Regions from separate parts of the Serratia sarumanii genome, predicted to be linked through region 3. Evidence: predicted binding sites of a transcription regulator. Region 3 holds the regulator's gene; each other region holds the start of a gene.
What was found. Region 3 encodes PurR, which represses purine synthesis genes. Its sites were predicted from a motif close to CANGCAAACGTTTGCNTG; they were not measured.

Region 1 (5,125 bases), 440 kb from region 3:
TGGCTTGCCGCCCACCGCGGTGATCAACCAATGGCAGCTGGCGGTGCGCCAGGCGCGTACTCTGAGCTACGTGAATTCGCTCGCGCCGCAGCATCCGCAATACGCCAAGATGCATCAGGCGCTGCGCGACATGCTGGCGGATAATCGTCCCTGGCCGCAGGTGGGCAGCGGCCCGAGCCTGCGCCCAGGCCAGATGAGCAATGATATTCCGGCGCTGCGTGAGATCCTGACGCGCACCGGTATGCTCGCCGCCGCGGCGCCGGAAGCGGAGCCGGAACCGGCGGTGGTTTCGGCGAAGATCAATGAGCCCGACGACGGCGGGCTGACGGTAGACGAAGAGAAAAGCCGCGTGACGGTCAGCCCATCGGCAGCGCCGGTGACGGAGCTGACCGCGGAACAGACGCCGCCGCAGATTGGCAGCGTGGTGAGCGATAACCTCTATACCGACGAACTGGTGGAGGGCGTCAAGCGCTTCCAGAAATGGCAAGGGCTGACGGCGGATGGCGTGATCGGCGTGCGCACCCGCGAGTGGCTCAACGTGTCACCGAAAACCCGCGCCGCGCTGCTGGCGCTGAATATCCAGCGCCTGCGGATCCTGCCGGGGCATGTCGGCACCGGCATCATGGTGAACATTCCCAACTACTCGCTGACCTACTACCAGAACGGCAATGAGGTGCTGTCTTCCCGCGTTATCGTCGGGCGGCCGAGCCGCAAGACGCCGCTGATGAGCAGCGCGTTGAACAACGTGGTGGTCAACCCGCCGTGGAACGTGCCGACTACCCTGGTGCGTGAGGACATCGTGCCGAAGGCGATGCGTGACGGTAACTACTTCCAGAAACACGGCTATACCGTGCTGTCGGGCTGGAGCAACGATGCGGAAGTGATCAACCCGGCGATGATCGACTGGAGCATGGTCTCTGCGCGCAACTTCCCGTATCGCGTGCGTCAGGCGCCGGGCGCGACCAACTCGCTGGGGCGCTTCAAGTTCAATATGCCGAGCTCGGACGCCATCTACCTGCACGATACCCCGAACCACAGCCTGTTCCAGAAAGACATCCGCGCGCTCAGCTCCGGCTGCGTGCGGGTGAACAAGGCTTCCGATTTGGCGAATATGCTGCTGCAGGACGCCGGCTGGAACAACAGCCGCGTGTCTTCCACGCTGAAAGAAGGGAATACCACTTATGTGAATATTCGCCAGCGTATTCCCGTAAAACTGTATTATCTGACCGCCTGGGTTTCGGATGACGGCCAACCGCAATTCCGTACAGATATTTACAATTATGATAATACGGTGCGATCGGGCGCACAAATTTTGGCTCAGGCCAAAAAATTAATGCAGTAAATGCAGTAATTATAAATAAATAACGGTCAGAATGTTTGGCTATACCGCAGGCCCTCGTAGCCGGGGGCCTGTAAACCTAGGCGTATCGCGGGTTGACTCAGCATACGCAGGCGGTTATGGTTCGGACAGTGCGCTGCTTTGTGCATTTATTTTGACATTCTTGCCGGGTTTAACAGAGTCATGGACAAAATTGATCATCACCGCCGTAAATGGCTGGCGCTAGGTGGCGCCGCTATGGGCATAGCGCTGCTTCCAGGGCAGGCGTTTGCCAGTATTTCCACCGCTCGACCGCGTATTTTAGTGTTGAATAACCTGAATACCGGTGAATCTATTAAAGCCGAGTTCTTTGACGGCAAAGGTTACAATAAAGAAGAGTTGGTGCGGCTAAATCATCTGTTCCGCGATTATCGCGCCAACAAGGTTAAATCGATCGATCCCCGCTTGTTTGATCACCTCTATCGTCTGCAGGGGCTGCTGGGCACCAGCAAGCCGGTGCAGCTGATCTCTGGATACCGTTCCGTAGACACCAACAACGAACTGCGTGCGCATAGCCGCGGCGTGGCCAAGCACAGCTACCACACCAAAGGCCAGGCGATGGATTTCCACATCGAAGGTATCCAATTGAGCAATATCCGCAAAGCGGCGTTAAAAATGCGCGCCGGTGGTGTAGGATATTACCCACGTAGCAACTTCGTACACATCGATACCGGCCCGGTTCGGACCTGGTAATCGCTGTGCCGTCAGTGAATAACGCCGCCCCTTGCGGAAGCGGCGTTATTGTCATTGGAGCCTTATGAAATACCATCTTATTCCCGTTACCGCCTTTAGCCAGAACTGCAGTCTGATTTGGTGTGAAAACACGCAGCAGGCGGCGTTGGTCGATCCCGGCGGTGAAGCGGAAAAAATCAAAGCGGAAGTCGCGCGGCAGGGGGTGACGGTCACCCAGATTTTGCTGACGCACGGCCATTTGGATCATGTCGGCGCGGCGGCGGAGCTGGCGGACCATTATCAGGTGCCAATCTATGGCCCGGATAAAGAAGACGCGTTTTGGCTGGACGGTTTGCCGGCGCAGAGCCGGATGTTTGGGCTGGAAGAGTGCGCGCCGCTGACGCCGACCCGCTGGCTGTCGGAAGGCGATGAGATGCAGGTGGGCGAGATGACGCTCAAGGTGTTGCATTGCCCTGGGCACACGCCGGGCCACATCGTCTTTATCAATGAGCAGGCGCGTTTGGCGCTGGTGGGCGACGTGCTGTTTAACGGCGGCGTGGGGCGCAGCGACTTCCCGCGCGGTGACCATCAGGCGCTGATCGCCTCTATTCGCACCAAACTGCTGCCGTTGGGCGACGACATGCGCTTTATTCCCGGCCACGGCCCGATGTCGACCTTCGGCCACGAGCGCCAGACCAACCCGTTCCTGCGCGAAGAGCCGGCGGTGTGGTAACGATTATTTCCCGGCAGAAATAATCAAGGGCGCATAGAGCGCCCTTTTTTACGATTTATGACCTGCGTCGATGCCTTTAGAGCACGGCGACGATGGCTTCACACAGCGGCGCCATGTTGTCCGGCGTCATGCCGGCCACGTTCACCCGGCCCGAGTTCACGGCGTAGACGCCGAACTCTTCGCGCAGACGCAGCACCTGTTCTTTGGTCAGGCCGCTGAACGAGAACATGCCGTTCTGTTGGATGATGAAGCTGAAGTCCTGCTGCGCGCCTTTCTCCTGCAGGGTGTTCACGAACAGCTGACGCATGCGGTGAATACGCTGGCGCATGTCGGTCAGTTCCTGCTCCCACATCGCGCGCAGCGCATCGTTGCCCAGAATGGTGGCGACAACCGCCGCGCCGTGTGACGGCGGGTTGGAGTAGTTGGCGCGAATGGCCGCTTTCACCTGGCTGAAGGCGCGATCGGCGGTTTCGGCATCGGCAGCCACAAGGGTGCAAGCGCCGACGCGCTCATTGTACAGGCCGAAGTTTTTCGAGTAGGAGCTGGCAACGATCAGCTCTTGATGTTTGGCGGCGAAAATACGCAGGCCCTGCGCATCTTCTTCCAGACCGTTGGCGAAGCCCTGGTAGGCGAAATCGAACAGCGGCAGCCAGCCATTGGCGACGGAAAGCTCAGCCAGCTGTGCCCACTGTTCCGCCGTTGGATCGATACCGGTCGGGTTATGGCAGCAGCCGTGGAACAGCACCACATCACCGGCCTGCGCCTGTTTCAGGCTGTTCAGCAGGCCGTCAAAGTCCAACGCGTGGTTGGCGGCGTCGTAGTAGGCGTACTCCAGCACTTCCAGGCCCACGGCGCTAAAGACGTTCTTGTGGTTTGGCCAGCTTGGGTTGCTGATCCAGATGCGCTTGGCGCTGGTCTGGTTGGCGATAAAGTCTGCCGCCACGCGCAGGCCGCCGGTGCCGCCGGGCGTCTGTGCGGTACGCGCGCGCCGCGCGGTAACGATCGGGCTCTCTTTGCCGAACAGCAGCTCTTGCGTGCAGCTGGCGAACGCCGGGATGCCTTCAATGCCGAGATAGTTTTTGGTGGTCTCGTTTTCCAGCAGATACTGTTCAGCTTTTTTTACGCTGGTCAGCACCGGCGTTTTGCCAGTTTCGTCTTTATAAACGCCAATCCCTAAATTGATTTTATTCGGGCGGGCGTCGGCGCGGAAAATGTCGGTCAGGCCCAGGATCGGGTCGGCGGGTGCGGCGGTGATTTTTTCAAACATGTCAGGTGCTTCCAAATCTCGGAGTTAAGCAGACAGAAGCATCAGGGTAGCGCCAGTTATCGGCTTTGCCAACCGTTTGCGATAAAAACACCGCGATCTTGTGAACGGGAAGGATTCGACAGAAAAAATGATGGGGAAGGGGAAATCTGCAGGATAAAACGTTACCGGGAGACACAAATAAAAACAGGGCCGAAGCCCTGTTTTTTAACTTAGCCGACGGTAAACCGCCGTTAAGCGAGACAACTTAGAACTGGTACACCAGACCAACGGCTACGATATCGTCGGTAGCGGTGCCGGTTGCTTTGGTGAACTCGTTGTCATCCAGCAGGTTGATTTTGTAATCAACGTAGGTGGACATGTTTTTGTTGAAGTAGTAAGTGGTACCAACAGAAACATATTTAACCAGATCCTGGTCAGAGCTTACGCCTGGGACGTTCAGGTTCTTGCCTTTAGACTGCAGGTAAGACACTTCTGGACGCAGACCGAAGTCGAACTGGTACTGAGCAGTGACTTCGAAGTTCTGAGTTTTGCTCGCGAAGCCACCGCACTTGTCATCGGTAGCTGCACAGCCTGCACCGAAGTTACCGCCGCCGAACGGAGTCATGTTACGGGTTTCTGCGTACATCGCCGCCAGGTAAACGTTGTTGGCATCGTATTTCGCGCCCACGGTCCATGCGTCAGCCTTGTCGCCACGCTCGTTGGAACGCAGTTTCTGGTCGTCGGTACGGTTGGAAGAAGCGTATGCAGCGCCGAAGCTTACGCCTTCGCCGATGTCATAAGTAGAGGAGATACCCCAGCCGTCGCCGTTTTGTTTCTTAACGTTACGACCGTCGTTCTGGTTTTTGCCCTGGTATTGCAGAGCGAAGTTCAGACCGTCAACCAGACCGAAGAAGTTGTTGTTACGATAGGTCGCAACGCCGTTGGTACGGCCGGTCATGAAGTTGTCGGAGTAGGTGTAAGTATCGCCACCGAACTCTGGCAGCATATCGGTCCAGCCTTCCACGTCGTACAGTACGCCGTAGTTACGGCCGTAGTCGAAGGAGCCGTAGTCAGCGAATTTCAGACCGGCGAAGCC
Region 2 (5,125 bases), 1.1 Mb from region 3:
ACTGTGCGATCTCGTTCTCGTGGTGCGGGAACATCAGATCGGAACCGCCGCCGTGAATGTCGAAGTGGGTGCCCAGCTGTTTGCAGTTCATGGCGGAGCATTCGATGTGCCAGCCCGGACGGCCCGGCCCCCACGGCGACTGCCAACTCGGCTCGCCTGGCTTGGACATCTTCCACAGCACGAAGTCCATCGGGTTGCGCTTCACGTCGTCGATCTCCACGCGCGCGCCGGCCTGCAGCTGATCCAGATCCTGACGCGACAGCAGCCCGTATTGCGGATCGCTGTCGATGGAGAACATCACGTCGCCGTTGCTGGCCACGTAGGCGTGATCGCGATCGATCAGGCGCTGGGTGATCTCGATGATCTCGGCGATGTGCTGGGTCGCGCGCGGCTCTTGATCCGGGCGATCGATCAGCAGCGCGTCGAAGTCGGCGTGCATTTCCGCCAGCATGCGTTCGGTCAGCTGGTCGCAGGTCTCATGATTTTCCGCCGCGCGGCGGATGATTTTGTCGTCCACGTCGGTGACGTTGCGCACGTAGTTCAGCGAATAGCCGAGGTAGCGCAGGTAACGCGCCACCACATCGAAAGCGACAAAGGTACGACCGTGCCCGATGTGACACAGGTCATAGATGGTTACCCCGCACACGTACATGCCCACTTTCCCGGCATGAATGGGTTTGAATTCCTCTTTTTGACGACTCAGGGTATTAAAAATCTTTAGCATCGGGAGATTCCGTGGTGTGCGTGATAACAAAAAAGATAACCGGGCTTCAGGTTTCCGCCCGGTAGCGTATTGAAACCTGAAGCCTGATCTATTGCAAGGTTAAGGCCATGCTTTGCTGATTTCACGCGAATAAAATGCGCGAAATTCGGCGGCCGGCGCAATTGTTATAATATAACACAAATGCAATTACCACAGACAGTGCGCGGTTGAGCCGCTGCTGACTCGCTGGGGCGGATATGTTATAAGGGCGGTCTGAATGTTCACTCGCTTTACGTGACGTCTCACTTCACCTTGTTAGGATTAAAACTATGGTTACTTTCCACACCAATCACGGCGATATCGTTATCAAGACCTTTGCTGACAAAGCGCCGGTTACCGTTGAAAACTTCCTGAACTACTGCCGCGCCGGTTTCTACGACAACACCATCTTCCACCGTGTGATCAACGGCTTCATGATCCAGGGCGGCGGTTTCGAGCCGGGCATGAACCAGAAAGCGACCAACGCGGCCATCAAGAACGAAGCCAACAACGGTCTGAAAAACACCATCGGCACCCTGGCAATGGCGCGCACCAACGATCCGCACTCCGCCACCGCACAGTTCTTCATCAACGTGGCTGACAACGACTTCCTGAACTTCCGTGGCGAAAACGTGCAGGGCTGGGGCTACTGCGTGTTTGCTGAAGTGGTTGAAGGCATGGACGTGGTCAACAAGATCAAAGGCGTGAAAACCGGCCGCAGCGGCATGCACCAGGACGTACCGGTAGAAGACGTGGTGATCAACAGCGTGACCGTCAGCGAGTAATCGCGGCTGCATGAGTACGCTGTTCATCGCAGATCTGCACTTGTGCGCACAGGAACCGGCAATCACTGCCGGTTTTCTGCGTTTTTTACGGCGCGAAGCGGTTCACGCCGACGCGCTGTACATCCTCGGCGACCTGTTTGAAGCCTGGATCGGCGACGACGATCCCGAGCCGCTGCACGCGGAGATCGCCGCGGCGCTGAAAGCGCTGCAACAGGCCGGCGTGCCCTGCTACTTCATCCACGGCAACCGCGATTTTCTGCTCGGCAAACGCTTCGCCCGCGCCAGCGGCATGCAGTTGCTGCCGGAAGAGAAAGTGCTGGAGCTGTACGGTCGCAGGATGCTGATCCTGCACGGCGACACCCTGTGCACCGACGATCACGCCTATCAGCAATTCCGCCGTAAAGTGCACAACCCGCTGATTCAAAAATTGTTCCTGGCGCTGCCGCTGCGCTGGCGATTGAAGATCGCCGCCAAAATGCGCGCCCGCAGCCAGCAATCCAACCAGGACAAGTCGGAAGCCATCATGGACGTCAACCCGCAGGCGGTCGAGCAAACCATGCTGCGCCACGACGTGCACTGGATGATCCACGGCCATACCCACCGCCCGGCGGTGCACCGGCTGGCGTTGAGCAACGGCGAAGCCCATCGCGCGGTGCTGGGAGCCTGGCACGTCGAAGGATCGATGATCAAAGTCAGCGCCGACGCCGTCGAGCTGATCCAATTCCCATTCTGAATTCCGGACTGGCGCGCGAGTGAAAATTCGCGCTTTCGACGGTGAAAACCGGCGACGCAACCGTTTTCCTCGCCGTGCGCTCATGGTATGCTCTACGCCCTCATTCGGCCCTCAGCCGACGCCAGACAAATCACAGGAGCCTTACACCCATGGGAGCCAACGCCGCTTCAGCCGCCACTACCGGGGCGAAAATCGCAATTGTAATGGGATCGAAAAGTGACTGGGCCACCATGCAGTTCGCCGCCGAAGTCCTGACCCAGCTCGATGTCCCCTTCCATGTCGAAGTCGTTTCCGCCCACCGCACGCCGGACAAGCTGTTCAGCTTCGCCGAGCAGGCTGCCGCCAACGGTTTTGACGTGATCATCGCCGGCGCCGGCGGTGCGGCGCACCTGCCGGGCATGCTGGCGGCGAAAACCCTGGTGCCGGTGCTGGGTGTGCCGGTGCAAAGCGCCGCGCTGAGCGGCGTAGACAGCCTGTACTCCATCGTGCAGATGCCGCGCGGCATTCCGGTGGGCACGCTGGCGATCGGCAAAGCCGGCGCCGCCAACGCCGGGCTGCTGGCGATGCAGATCCTGGCGCTGCACGACGCCGCGCTGGCGCAGCGTTTGGCGGACTGGCGTCAGGCGCAGACCGAAGACGTCTTGAACCACCCCGATCCGCGGGAGGACGCATGAAGCCGGTTTGCGTACTGGGCAACGGCCAGCTGGGGCGCATGCTGCGCCAGGCCGGCGAACCGCTGGGCATCGCCGTTTACCCTGTCGGCATCGATGCCGAACCCGAGGCAGTGCCGTATCAGAATAGCGTCATTACCGCCGAGATCGAACGCTGGCCGGAAACCGCGCTGACGCGCGAGCTGGCGACCCACAGCGCCTTCGTCAACCGCGACATCTTCCCGCGTCTGGCGGATCGCCTGACGCAAAAACAGCTGCTCGATCAGCTCGGCCTGGCGACCGCGCCGTGGCAGCTGCTGGCGAGCGCCGCCGAATGGCCGCAGGTATTCGCTTCGCTGGGCGAGCTGGCGATCGTCAAACGCCGGGTCGGCGGCTATGACGGCCGCGGCCAATGGCGTTTGCGTCCAGGCCAGGAAGCCGAACTGCCGGCCGATGCCTATGGCGAGTGCATCGTCGAGCAAGGCATCAATTTCTCCGGCGAAGTGTCGCTGGTGGGCGCGCGCGGCCACGACGGCCGTTCGGTATTCTACCCGCTGACCCACAACCTGCATGAAGACGGCATCCTGCGCACCAGCGTGGCGCTGCCGCAGCCCAACCCGGCGCTGCAGCAACAGGCCGAGCAGATGCTGGCGGCGATCCTGAACGAGCTGAACTACGTCGGCGTGATGGCGATGGAGTGCTTTATCGTCGGCGATCGGCTGCTGATCAACGAGCTGGCGCCGCGCGTGCACAACAGCGGCCACTGGACGCAAAACGGCGCGTCCATCAGCCAGTTCGAGCTGCACCTGCGCGCCATTCTCGGCCTGCCGTTGCCGCAGCCGGTGGTGAGCACGCCGTCGGTGATGGTCAACCTGATCGGCACCGCCGTCAACGAACAGTGGCTGTCGCTGCCGCTGGTGCATCTGCACTGGTATGAGAAAGAGGTGCGCCCGGGCCGCAAGGTCGGCCATCTCAATCTGAACGACCCGAGCGCCGCCGATCTGCGCCAGGCGCTGCAGGCGCTGGCGCCGCTGCTGCCGGGCGAGTACCAAAGCGGGCTGGCCTGGGCGCAGCAGAAGCTGGCTTAACGGTTTATACCGCCGAAAAAGAAGAAGGTTCAGCCCAGGCTGAACCTTTTTTTTGCCGCAAAGATCAACGCGAGCCGATATTACGCAACGGTTTGCCGGCCATCAGATTGCGTTCAATATGTTCCAGAGAAATATTTTTGGTTTCCGGGATCAGCGCCAACGTGATGAAAACAAACAGCACGTTAAGCCCCGCATAGACCCAAAAGGTGTGCGCACTACCCAACGAATTCAGCATGGTCAGGAATGTCGCCCCCACAATCATATTGGCGATCCAGTTAGTGGCGGTGGAACAGGTGATGCCGAAATCGCGGCCTTTCAATGGCTGGATCTCTGAACACAGCACCCAAATCAGCGGGCCGGCGCTCATGGCAAAGCCGACGATAAACATCAGCAGCATGACGATGGCGAAATATTGCGCCACCGCCGAGTTCATGCCGATATTCATCATGGTTCCCAGCGCCCCCATGCCGACGGCCATCACGATAAACCCAAGGATCAGGGTGGGTTTGCGGCCCCAGCGATCGACCAGTCCAATAGCGATAAAGGTGGCCAGCACGTTGACCAGACCGACGATCACCGTGCCCCACATCTGCTGTTCCGTACTGGCGAAGCCCGCCAGACCGAAAATCTTCGGCGCGTAATACATGGTGACGTTCATCCCGGTGAACTGCTGCATCACCTGGAGAAGAACGCCAAGGAAAACCGCGCGGCGGAAATTTTTATTGCCTTTGAACAACGCCCAACCGCTTTGCTTCAGTTTGAGGCTTTGACGAATTTCATTCAGCTCATGCTGCGCCTGGGCACTGCTGTCGCGCAGCTTCTCCAACACCTGGCGCGCCTGCTCATGACGATTGCGCGAGGCCAGCCACCGCGGGCTGTCAGGTAAAAAGAACACGCCAACCAACAACAGCCCCGCCGGGATGGTGATGACGCCCAACATCCAGCGCCAGGCGCCGGTATAGCTGAATGCCGTATCAGACAGGTAAGCCGCCAAAATACCAATGGTGATCATCAATTGATACATCGAGATCATGCTGCCACGGATTTTCTCCGGCGCGATTTCAGAAAGATAAATCGGCGCGGTATAAGAAGCGATACCCACCGCCAATCCCAGCAGAATGCGTGAA
Region 3 (5,125 bases):
GATCCAGGCGCGCTTTTTCGATTGCAGATTGGTCAGGCGCGCGGCGGCGATACGCAGGGTATCTTTCAGGTGGTGGGGGAGTTTCTTCTCCAGCCCGGCGCTGACCACGCGCTGGAAGAACATATCCAGCCGCTCGCATTCCCACCAGCCGTCCATATAGCTTTCGCCCAGGCCCAGCGAACCTTGCTGCAAGACGCGTTTAAAGAAATCGGGGTTTTTAACCTGAATATCGAAGGGGCGCGAACCGTTGATTTCAATGCCGGCCAGGCCGAGCATTTCGTGCGCGATACGGTACCACTGATTGTCCTGGATGCTCAGATCTTCTATACACGATGAACTCATAGCTTCTCCATCACCTTCTTCTGACTGATGACCCGTTAGGAAACAGCTTAGACAATTTCTGCGGGTGCATACGTTTACCGGCGGAAAATAGACCCGCGGCGTCTGATATCCGACTATGAACAGAGGAAATTTAAAGAAGCGACCCGGCGCGAACGGCGCGGGATAAACGCATCCTTAAAAAAAGAGTGTGACGCAAAGCGCGTACACAAGCGCTAATTGAGATATAGAGATTATAAGGTGTTACTTTACAAGGTTGTTTTTGAGTATAGGCGTGCCGAGGCGTTGACTCAACTGTAAATCGCACTCGGCACGCATATTCTTTAAGTGATTATTAAACTTGGCAATTATGACGCTGAGTTAGCATGTTCCCGCTGCGGCTTTTGCTGCGCATCGGCCGCTTTTCCACGCTGCAGGAAATACCCCAGCGCGGCCAGGATTACCGTAGACACCATCACCGTCACCGTCGCCAACAGCGGCTGGGCAATAAATGCCGACACCAGCATGCTCGCCACAAAGCACAGCCCCAACTGCAGCGTATTTTGCAGCGCGGCGGCCTTGCCGCTGCTTTCCGGGAACGGCATCAGCGCATTCGCCACCATGATCGGATAGCCGGCGCCGTTGACCAGCGCCATCACGCAGAATGGGATCAGCAGCGTGGTGAGCGTCGGATCGGTCAGGGTGGCCACCAGATACAGCGCCACCATGCTGACACCATAAGCTACCAGCAGCCACGGCAGCAGGGTTTTGCCGTTGATGCGCTTGAGCGCGGCGCGGCAGCCGTAGCCACCCAGCAGGAAGGCCAGCGTTTGCGGCACGTAGCTCAGGCCGATATCGCTCGGGCTGTAGCCCATGTCACCGAGGATGAACGGCGAGCCGGTCAGCCAGGCGAAGAAGCCGGCCGAGCAGGCGGCGTACATGGCGACGTTGCCGCTGAACACCGGGGATCTCAACAGTTGCCAGAAGCTGACGCTGTTTTTTGGCGCATCGGCGCTGGGTTGCGTTTTGGCGCGCTCTTTGAGCAGCAGCGTCGGCAGCAGCAGCAGCGCGGTGATGGCCAACAGCGCGGCGAAGATCGCGCGCCAGCTGGCGTGGTTCAGCAACCAGGCGCCGAGCAGCGGCGCCAGCGCCGGCGACAGCGCTACCAGCGGCATAATGGTGGCGAACACGCGGTTGGCCTGGCCTTCGCGGTAACGGTCAACCACCAGCGCTTGCCAGATGGCGGCGGCGGCGCAGACGCCGACGGCCTGAATAAAGCGCAGGATCCAGAGCTGCACGGCGTTTTCCACCCACAGCATGCCCAGGCAGCCGAGGGCGAACAGCGTCAGCCCGATCAATAATACCGGTTTGCGGCCCAGACGGTCGGAGAGCGGCCCCCACAGCAGCTGCGCAAAGGCGAAGCCGGCCAGGAAGATGCTCAGGCTGGCGCTCACCGCGCCGGCGGAAATTTGCAGTTCCTCCCGCATGGCGCCGAAGGCGGGCAGATACATATCGGTCGCCAGATAACCCAGCATGCTCAGGCCGGCGAGGTAGAACATAAAGCCAAAGGAATTTCGCATGGTATTTCTCGTTAATATTTTAATGTCGCAGGTTTTTAGCGCCGGCCAGTGTATCCGGCTGGATCTCTGCTTGTGAAACGGTAATATTTGCAAAGTGCTGTTAAAAAAATTGAAGGCAAGGCGATGTGGTCTGAATATTCTCTTGAAGTGGTCGATGCGGTGGCGCGCACCGGCAGTTTCAGCGCGGCGGCGCAGGAGCTGCACCGGGTGCCGTCGGCGGTCAGCTATACCGTACGGCAGCTGGAGCAATGGCTGGCGGTGCCGCTGTTTGAGCGGCGTCATCGCGATGTGGAGTTGACGCCCGCCGGTGCGCTGTTTATCAAAGATGCGCGAGTTGTTATCAAAAAAATGCTCGACACCCGCCGCCACTGTCAGCAGGTGGCCAACGGATGGCGCGGCCAGCTGAATATCGCGGTCGACATCATCGTCAAACCGCAGCGCAGCCGCCAACTGGTGCTGGATTTCTACCGTCATTTCCCCGACGTCGAATTGATGCTGCAACCCGAAGTGTTCAACGGCGTGTGGGATGCCTTGGTGGATGGCAGGGCGGACATGGCGATCGGCGCCACGCGCGCGGTGCCGGTCGGCGGCGGCTTCGCCTTCCGCGACATGGGTTATATGAACTGGCTGTGTGTGGCCAGCCCGCAACATCCTCTCGCGCAGTTGACGGGGCCGCTGAATGACGATCAGCTGCGGCCGTACCCTTCGCTTTGCCTGGAGGACACCTCTCGCAATCTGCCCAAGCGCGTCACCTGGACGCTGGATAACCAGCGGCGGCTGGTGGTGCCGGACTGGACTTCGGCGCTCGACTGTCTGTGCGCCGGGCTGTGCGTCGGCATGATGCCGGCGCATCGGGCGCTGCCGCGGGTGCAGCGCGGTGAGCTGACGGCGTTGCAGCTGCAGCAGCCGTTTCCCGCCAGCCCTTGCTGCCTGACCTGGCAGCAGGATAAACCGTCACCGGCGATGAGCTGGCTGCTGGCGTATCTGGGCGATGGGGAGACGCTGAATCAGGAGTGGCTGAGCGAGGTGGAACCGGAAGCCGCGCAGGCTTCCGGCGCGGGGGATTAGCGGCGGTAGTCGATGAACGGGCCGTCGGCGACCGAGCGGCGTTCGATCAGCTTCGGATGCACTTCGATCACCTGCGACTCTTCGCGTTTACTGATAATGCGATCCAGCAGCATGGTGAAGGCCATTTCGCCCAGACGCTCTTTCGGCTGGTGAATGGTGGTCAGCGCCGGGGTGAAGTAGCGAGCGTTGCGCACGTTGTCATAGCCGATCACGGAAATATCCTGCGGCACCCGCAGCCCCAGCTCGTCGGCCGCGCAGATGGCGCCCATCGCCATGATATCGCCGCCGCAGAATACCGCGGTCGGCCGCTGTTTTTGCGACAGGATTTGGTGCATCGCCTTGTAGCCGGACTCCGGCTCGAAGTCACCCTGGACGATCCACTCTTCGCGAATGTCGATATGCGCTTCCTGCAGCGCCTTCATAAAGCCCTGATGACGGCCGCCGCCAGTGTTGCGCGACAGCTGGCCCGGAATGGCGCCGATATCGCGGTGGCCGCGCTCGATCAGGTAACGGCCGGCCAGATAGCCGCCTTCGAACGCGTTATCGATGATGGTGTCGGTGAAGTCGCCGCGCGCGGCGCCCCAGTCCATCACCACCATCGGGATGTTGCGGTAATCTTCCAGCATGCCCAGCAGCTGATCCGGGTACTCGGAGCACATGACCAACAGGCCGTCGACGCGCTTTTGCGCCAGCATCGCCAGGTAGGCGCGCTGCTTGTCCAGATTGTTGTGCGAGTTGCACAGGATCAGGGTGTAGCCTTTGCTGTAGCAGCTGTTTTCCACCGCCTCGATCACTTCGGCAAAGTAGGGCGCTTCGCTCGAGGTGGCCAGCAGGCCGATCGACTTGGTGTGATTGACTTTCAGGCTGCGCGCCACGGCGCTCGGCGAGTAGTGCAGCTCTTTGATGGCGGCCCACACGGCCGCTTTGGTCTCTTCGGCGACGAAACGAGTCTTATTGATGACGTGCGAAACGGTGGTGGTGGAAACGCCCGCGCGTTTGGCCACATCTTTAATCGTTGCCATGTAAGGAATGACTCCTGAACTCACATGTTTACAGCATGTAAGTGTGATGTTAATCGTTTGCCTACGTAGATCCTTCTCCAGAGAAGCGAAAACTGAGTTTTTAGTGTGTTGAAGTCTTCAGCGCTTAATCAGGAGGGGCATGGATGCCGGTACGCAGTTGTGAACTGCGAATTTTGTCGCATATTGAACAAAAGTGGAAGAGGTAATCGAGATTATAAACCGGGAAATGATAACAAGATTTTATCGGCGAACTGTGGGAAAATGATTTGACGTACTAATTGTACGCCTTTTATCCTTAGGAAAGCCCATTTTAAAGGAGTTGTCATGGATACCGAATTGAAGATGTCGCTGTTCACCACCGTCTGCGCGTTGGCGGTCATTATCGCTTTCAGCTTCGTTGCCGCGTTGAACTGATTTACCCCCGGTTATAAAAAAGGCGCAGCCTGGCTGCGCCCCATCACCTCAGAACCTGCGCTTACGCCAGGTTTTCCGCTGCGAAGGTCCAGTTGACCAACGCCCAGAAGTTTTCCAGGTATTTTGGACGCGCATTGCGGTAATCGATGTAATACGCGTGTTCCCACACGTCAACGGTCAGCAGCGGTTTGTCTTCACCGGTCAGCGGGGTGGCCGCGTTGGAGGTGTTGACGATCGCCAGCGCGCCGTCCGGTTTTTTCACCAGCCAGGTCCAACCGGCGCCGAAGTTTTTCACTGCGGCATCGGTAAACTGCTCTTTGAACGCAGCGAAAGAGCCGAAGGATTTGACGATCGCCGCCGCCAGTTCGCCCTGCGGTTCACCGCCGCCCTGTGGCGACAGGCAGTGCCAGTAGAAGGTGTGGTTCCACACCTGCGCGGCGTTGTTGAAGACGCCGCCGTTTGAGGTCTTGATGATCTCTTCGAGCGATTTGCCTTCGAACTCGCTGCCTTTCACCAGGTTGTTCAGGTTAACCACGTAGGTGTTATGGTGTTTGCCGTAGTGGTATTCCAGGGTCTCGGCGGAGATGTGCGGCTCGAGCGCGTTTTTCTCATACGGTAATGCAGGTAATTCAAACGACATTGCTTCCTCCTTTACAGCGCCACTCTTTTTCCGCCGGAGCGGGAGCCGAATGGGCCGTTTTTTATTGTGGTCTTTCAATCTTA
Region 4 (5,125 bases), 1.5 Mb from region 3:
CGGTATTCGCCGTTGACGAAGAACTCGTCGATCAGCTCGCCTTCCACGTTGAAGCCCAGCTTGCTGTAGATGTGGATCGCCTTCGGGTTCTCTTTGTCGACGATCAGGTACAGCTTGTACAGGTTCAACACCGAGAAGCCGTAGTCCATCGCCAGGCGGGCGGCGGTGCTGGCATAGCCTTTGCCCTGGTGGGCGGGATCGATGATGATCTGGAACTCTGCGCGGCGGTGGATGTGATCGATCTCCACCAGCTCCACCAGGCCGACCTTGGCGCCTTCGTGCTCGATGATAAAGCGGCGCTCGCTCTGATCGTGGATGTGTTTGTCGTAGAGATCGGAAAGCTCGACAAAGGCTTCGTAAGGTTCTTCAAACCAATAGCGCATAACGCTGGCGTTGTTGTCCATCTGGTGGACGAACGACAGATCGTCCCGTTCCAATGGGCGTAACCTGACGCTGGCAGTGCTGGACATGTGGGCTCCTCTGTGCCGTGAAATTGTGCAAAGTATAACTTCACAGAATGGATGAAGGCGAAAAAAAAACGGCGCCGCGTGGGCGCCGTTTAGGCAAGGTTCAGGCTGCGCGCATCAGTCGGCGGCGTGGCCCTGCTCAGGCAGGCGTTCGCCGTCCAGCCAGGCGGCGCCATCGCGCATCGCCAGGCGGCCGTCGACGAACCAGCTCACCACCAGCGGATAGATCGTGTGTTCCTGGGTTTGCACCCGTTCAACCACGTCATCCTCTTCGTCGTCAGCGAAAATCGGCACCTTGGCCTGCAAAATCACCGGGCCGCCGTCGAGCTGCTCGGTCACGAAGTGCACCGAGGTGCCGTGTTCGCTGTCGCCGTTGTCGATGGCCTGACGGTGGGTATGCAGCCCGGGGTATTTCGGCAGCAGGGAAGGGTGGATGTTCAGCATGCGGCCGGCATAACGCTGCACGAACTGCGGGCTGAGGATGCGCATGTAGCCGGCCAGCACCACCAGATCGGGCTGGTACTGGTCGATGGCGTCCGCCAACGCGGCGTCGAACGCCGTGCGATCGGCGTAGGCCTTGGCATCCAGCGCCTGGGTGGCGATGCCCGCCGCCTCGGCGCGCTGCAGGCCGTAAGCCTGCGCCTTGTTGCTGAACACCGCCACGATCTCGGCGGCGATGCGGTCCTGCTGGCAGGCGTCAATCAGCGCCTGGAGATTGCTCCCCTGGCCGGAGACCAACACCACGATCTTTTTCATCAGTTGATGACCACTTGTTGTTCGTCGGAAGAGGCGGTCAGTTTACCGATTTTCCACGCTTTTTCACCTGCCGCGGTCAGCAGCGCGATGGCCGCTTCCACTTCGGCTTCCGGCAGGGCGATGACCATGCCTATGCCGCAGTTGAAGGTGCGGTACATTTCATGGCGGCTGACGTTGCCGGCCTGCTGCAGCCAGGTGAACACCGCCGGCCACTGCCAGCTGGCTTCGTCGATCACCGCCTGCATGCCTTCCGGCAGCACGCGTGGAATGTTTTCCCAGAAGCCGCCGCCGGTGAGGTGAGCGATGGCGTGTACGTCCGCCTTCTCGATCAGCTCCAGCACGGACTTCACGTAAATCTTGGTCGGCGCCAGCAGGTGGTCGGCCAGCGGTTTGCCTTCCAGCTGGGTGGCGGTCGGATCGGTGTTGCTCACTTCCAGGATTTTGCGCACCAGCGAGTAGCCGTTGGAGTGCGGGCCGGAAGCGCCCAGGGCGATCAGCGCGTCGCCGGACTGCACTTTGCTGCCGTCGATGATCTCGGATTTTTCGACCACGCCGACGCAGAAACCGGCCACGTCGTAGTCTTCGCCGTGGTACATGCCCGGCATTTCAGCGGTTTCGCCGCCCACCAGCGCACAGCCGGACTGTTTGCAGCCTTCGGCGATGCCGGTGATCACGCTGGCCGCGGTGTCCACATCCAGCTTGCCGGTCGCGTAGTAGTCGAGGAAGAACAGCGGCTCGGCGCCCTGAACCACCAGATCGTTGACGCACATCGCCACCAGATCGATGCCGATGGTGTCGTGGCGTTTCAGATCCATCGCCAGACGCAGCTTGGTGCCCACACCGTCGGTACCGGAAACCAGCACCGGCTCGCGGTATTTCTGCGGCAACGCACACAGGGCGCCAAACCCGCCCAGACCGCCCATCACTTCCGGGCGACGGGTCTGTTTAACTACACCTTTGATGCGGTCTACCAATGCGTTGCCAGCATCGATATCGACACCTGCGTCTTTATAGCTGAGAGAGGTTTTGTCGGTCACTGCGCGATTCCCCACGACGGTTTGCGGTTTGAAAACTGTGCTTCCGATGTTGATTCCGGAATAAGGCGCGGCAATTCTAACAGCGCAGGCAAACGTTTGCGAGCGGCTTGTGAACCGGCTCCGCTTTTTCGTCATCTATACTGATATTCAAACTTTTGTTGATCCCGATCGGGCTATTGTGGGTGGCGCGGCGAAAAAAAGGAGGTATAATCCCGCGATTTTTTTGGCCGCAACCACCTTAATAGGAGAAAAATGATGAAGATCGTTGAGGTGAAACACCCGCTGGTAAAACACAAGCTTGGCCTGATGCGCGAAAATGACATCAGCACCAAACGCTTCCGTGAGCTGGCCTCAGAAGTGGGTAGTTTACTGACCTATGAAGCGACCGCCGATCTGGAGACGGAAAAAGTCACCATCGAAGGCTGGTGCGGGCCAGTTGAAGTGGATCAGATCAAAGGGAAAAAGATTACCGTAGTGCCGATCCTGCGCGCAGGCCTGGGCATGATGGAAGGGGTTTTGGAGCACGTGCCGAGCGCGCGCATCAGCGTGGTGGGCGTATACCGCGACGAAGAAACCCTGGAGCCGGTGCCGTACTTCCAGAAGCTGGTTTCCAACATCGAAGAGCGTATGGCGCTGGTCGTTGACCCGATGCTGGCCACCGGCGGTTCGATGATCTCCACTATCGATCTGCTGAAGAAAGCCGGCTGCCACAGCATCAAGGTGCTGGTTCTGGTGGCGGCGCCGGAAGGCATCGCCGCGCTGGAGAAAGCGCACCCGGACGTTGAGCTGTACACCGCCTCCATCGATCAGTGCCTGAACGACAAAGGCTACATCGTGCCTGGCCTGGGCGATGCGGGCGACAAGATATTTGGTACCAAGTAAACATTTGAGCCGACTTAACGAGTCGGCTTTTTTTTGACTAAAACCTATAAAACCAATAAACCGAGGAAAAGCACACATGACCCGTCGCGCCATCGGCGTCAGCGAGCGCCCGCCGCTGCTCCAGACCATTCCGCTCAGCTTCCAGCACCTGTTCGCCATGTTCGGCGCCACCGTGCTGGTGCCTATCCTGTTCAAGATCAACCCGGCGACCGTGCTGCTGTTCAACGGCATTGGCACGCTGCTGTATCTGTTCATCTGTAAAGGCAAGATCCCGGCCTACCTCGGTTCCAGCTTCGCGTTTATCTCGCCGGTGCTGCTGCTGTTGCCGCTCGGTTACGAAGTGGCGTTGGGCGGTTTCATCATGTGCGGCGTGCTGTTTTGCCTGGTGGCGTTGATCGTGAAAAAGGCCGGCACCGGCTGGTTGGACGTGATGTTCCCGCCGGCGGCGATGGGGGCGATCGTCGCCGTCATCGGGCTGGAGTTGGCGGGCGTGGCGGCCAACATGGCGGGGCTGCTGCCGGCGGAAGGCACCAGCGCCGATTCGACCACCATCACCATTTCGCTGGTGACGCTGGCGGTCACGGTGCTCGGCTCGGTGCTGTTCCGCGGCTTCCTGGCGATTATCCCGATCCTGATCGGCGTGCTGGTGGGCTATGCGCTGTCGTTCTTCATGGGCGTGGTGGATTTGACTCCGATTCGCGAGGCGCACTGGTTCGCGCTGCCGACCTTCTACACTCCGCGCTTTGAGTGGTTCGCCATCTTCACCATTCTGCCGGCGGCGCTGGTGGTGATCGCCGAGCACGTCGGCCACCTGGTGGTGACCGCCAACATCGTGAAGAAAGATCTGATCCGCGATCCAGGGCTGCACCGCTCGATGTTCGCTAACGGTATCTCGACGGTGTTCTCCGGCTTCTTCGGCTCTACGCCGAACACCACCTACGGTGAGAACATCGGCGTGATGGCCATCACCAAGGTCTACAGCACCTGGGTGATCGGCGGCGCGGCGGTGTTGGCGATCCTGCTGTCCTGCATCGGTAAGCTGGCGGCGGCGATCCAGGCGGTGCCGGTGCCGGTGATGGGCGGCGTTTCCCTGCTGCTGTACGGTGTGATCGGCGCCTCGGGCATTCGCGTGCTGATCGAGTCCAAAGTGGATTACAACAAAGCGCAAAACCTGATTTTGACCTCGGTGATCCTGATCATCGGCGTAAGCGGTGCCAAGGTGCATATCGGTGCGGCGGAGCTGAAAGGCATGGCGCTGGCGACCATCGTGGGTATCGGCCTGAGCCTGCTATTCAAGGTCATCAGCCTGTTCCGCAAGGAAGAAGAGGTGCTCGACGCGCCGGACGAACCGGCGGAGCAGAAGTAACGAAAAGGGCAGCCCAGGGGCTGCCCTTTTTACTCGTATTTCTGCCTTTACATCCGTTGGGATAAAGTAGCTGATAGCATTAACAACATCGATTAAAAGGAAAAGGATATGGAGTACTACGGATATATTTTGCTCAAATTTGTTATTGGCTTTGTCATTGTTATCACCCACTTGAACCTGTCCGGAAAGACCCAGCTATCGCAAATGACCCCTGTGGATTTTATCGGCAACTTTGTGCTCGGGGGCATTATTGGGGGCGTTATCTATAGCGATAGCATCCCCTTGTACCAGTATGTCGTTGTACTGCTTATCGGTGTAGGGCTAATTTCTCTGTTGAATGCAATCAGTAAACACTGCAACTTCTTTCGTTCGGTCACTATCGGCAACCCGATACCAATTATAAAAAACGGCCGCTTTTTAATGGAAAATATTTTAGCCAAGAAAAATAAAATCGATATCTTGAACGTTTCCTCACAGCTGCATGCGCAGGGGGTTCACGCTTTTCAAGAGATTGTCTATGCGCAAATTGAGCCGGGCGGTCAGATAACTGCGGTATGTGAGGGAAATGAGCTGCCTTCGATTATCATTATGAAAAATGGCAGAGCCAGGCCTTATGA

Region 1: SSARUM_RS08405 (amino acid aminotransferase) is a predicted target of PurR. The motif match lies at 4,116-4,133, and genes of this name have one in related genera.
Region 2: purE (5-(carboxyamino)imidazole ribonucleotide mutase) is a predicted target of PurR. The motif match lies at 2,314-2,331, and genes of this name have one in related genera.
Region 4: purM (phosphoribosylformylglycinamidine cyclo-ligase) is a predicted target of PurR. The motif match lies at 2,346-2,363, and genes of this name have one in related genera.

What each region holds. Positions count from the first base shown of each region.
Region 1 is NZ_CP124750.1:1,772,164-1,777,288, forward strand. Features, by position in the region: gene ldtD (L,D-transpeptidase) at 1-1,342, shown strand, start outside; gene SSARUM_RS08395 (YcbK family protein) at 1,523-2,071, shown strand; gene SSARUM_RS08400 (MBL fold metallo-hydrolase) at 2,136-2,783, shown strand; gene SSARUM_RS08405 (amino acid aminotransferase) at 2,860-4,050, opposite strand; gene ompC (porin OmpC) at 4,295-5,125, opposite strand, start outside.
Region 2 is NZ_CP124750.1:1,144,295-1,149,419, reverse strand. Features, by position in the region: gene cysS (cysteine--tRNA ligase) at 1-724, opposite strand, end outside; gene ppiB (peptidylprolyl isomerase B) at 1,033-1,527, shown strand; gene SSARUM_RS05365 (UDP-2,3-diacylglucosamine diphosphatase) at 1,538-2,260, shown strand; gene purE (5-(carboxyamino)imidazole ribonucleotide mutase) at 2,410-2,934, shown strand; gene purK (5-(carboxyamino)imidazole ribonucleotide synthase) at 2,931-3,998, shown strand; gene SSARUM_RS05350 (sugar porter family MFS transporter) at 4,063-5,125, opposite strand, start outside.
Region 3 is NZ_CP124750.1:2,211,056-2,216,180, forward strand. Features, by position in the region: gene cfa (cyclopropane fatty acyl phospholipid synthase) at 1-342, opposite strand, end outside; gene punC (purine nucleoside transporter PunC) at 687-1,898, opposite strand; gene punR (DNA-binding transcriptional activator PunR) at 2,022-2,966, shown strand; gene purR (HTH-type transcriptional repressor PurR) at 2,963-3,988, opposite strand; gene cydH (cytochrome bd-I oxidase subunit CydH) at 4,313-4,402, shown strand; gene sodB (superoxide dismutase [Fe]) at 4,464-5,042, opposite strand.
Region 4 is NZ_CP124750.1:3,681,003-3,686,127, reverse strand. Features, by position in the region: gene speG (spermidine N1-acetyltransferase) at 1-470, opposite strand, end outside; gene purN (phosphoribosylglycinamide formyltransferase) at 585-1,223, opposite strand; gene purM (phosphoribosylformylglycinamidine cyclo-ligase) at 1,223-2,260, opposite strand; gene upp (uracil phosphoribosyltransferase) at 2,516-3,142, shown strand; gene uraA (uracil permease) at 3,219-4,508, shown strand; gene SSARUM_RS17525 (DUF421 domain-containing protein) at 4,617-5,125, shown strand, end outside.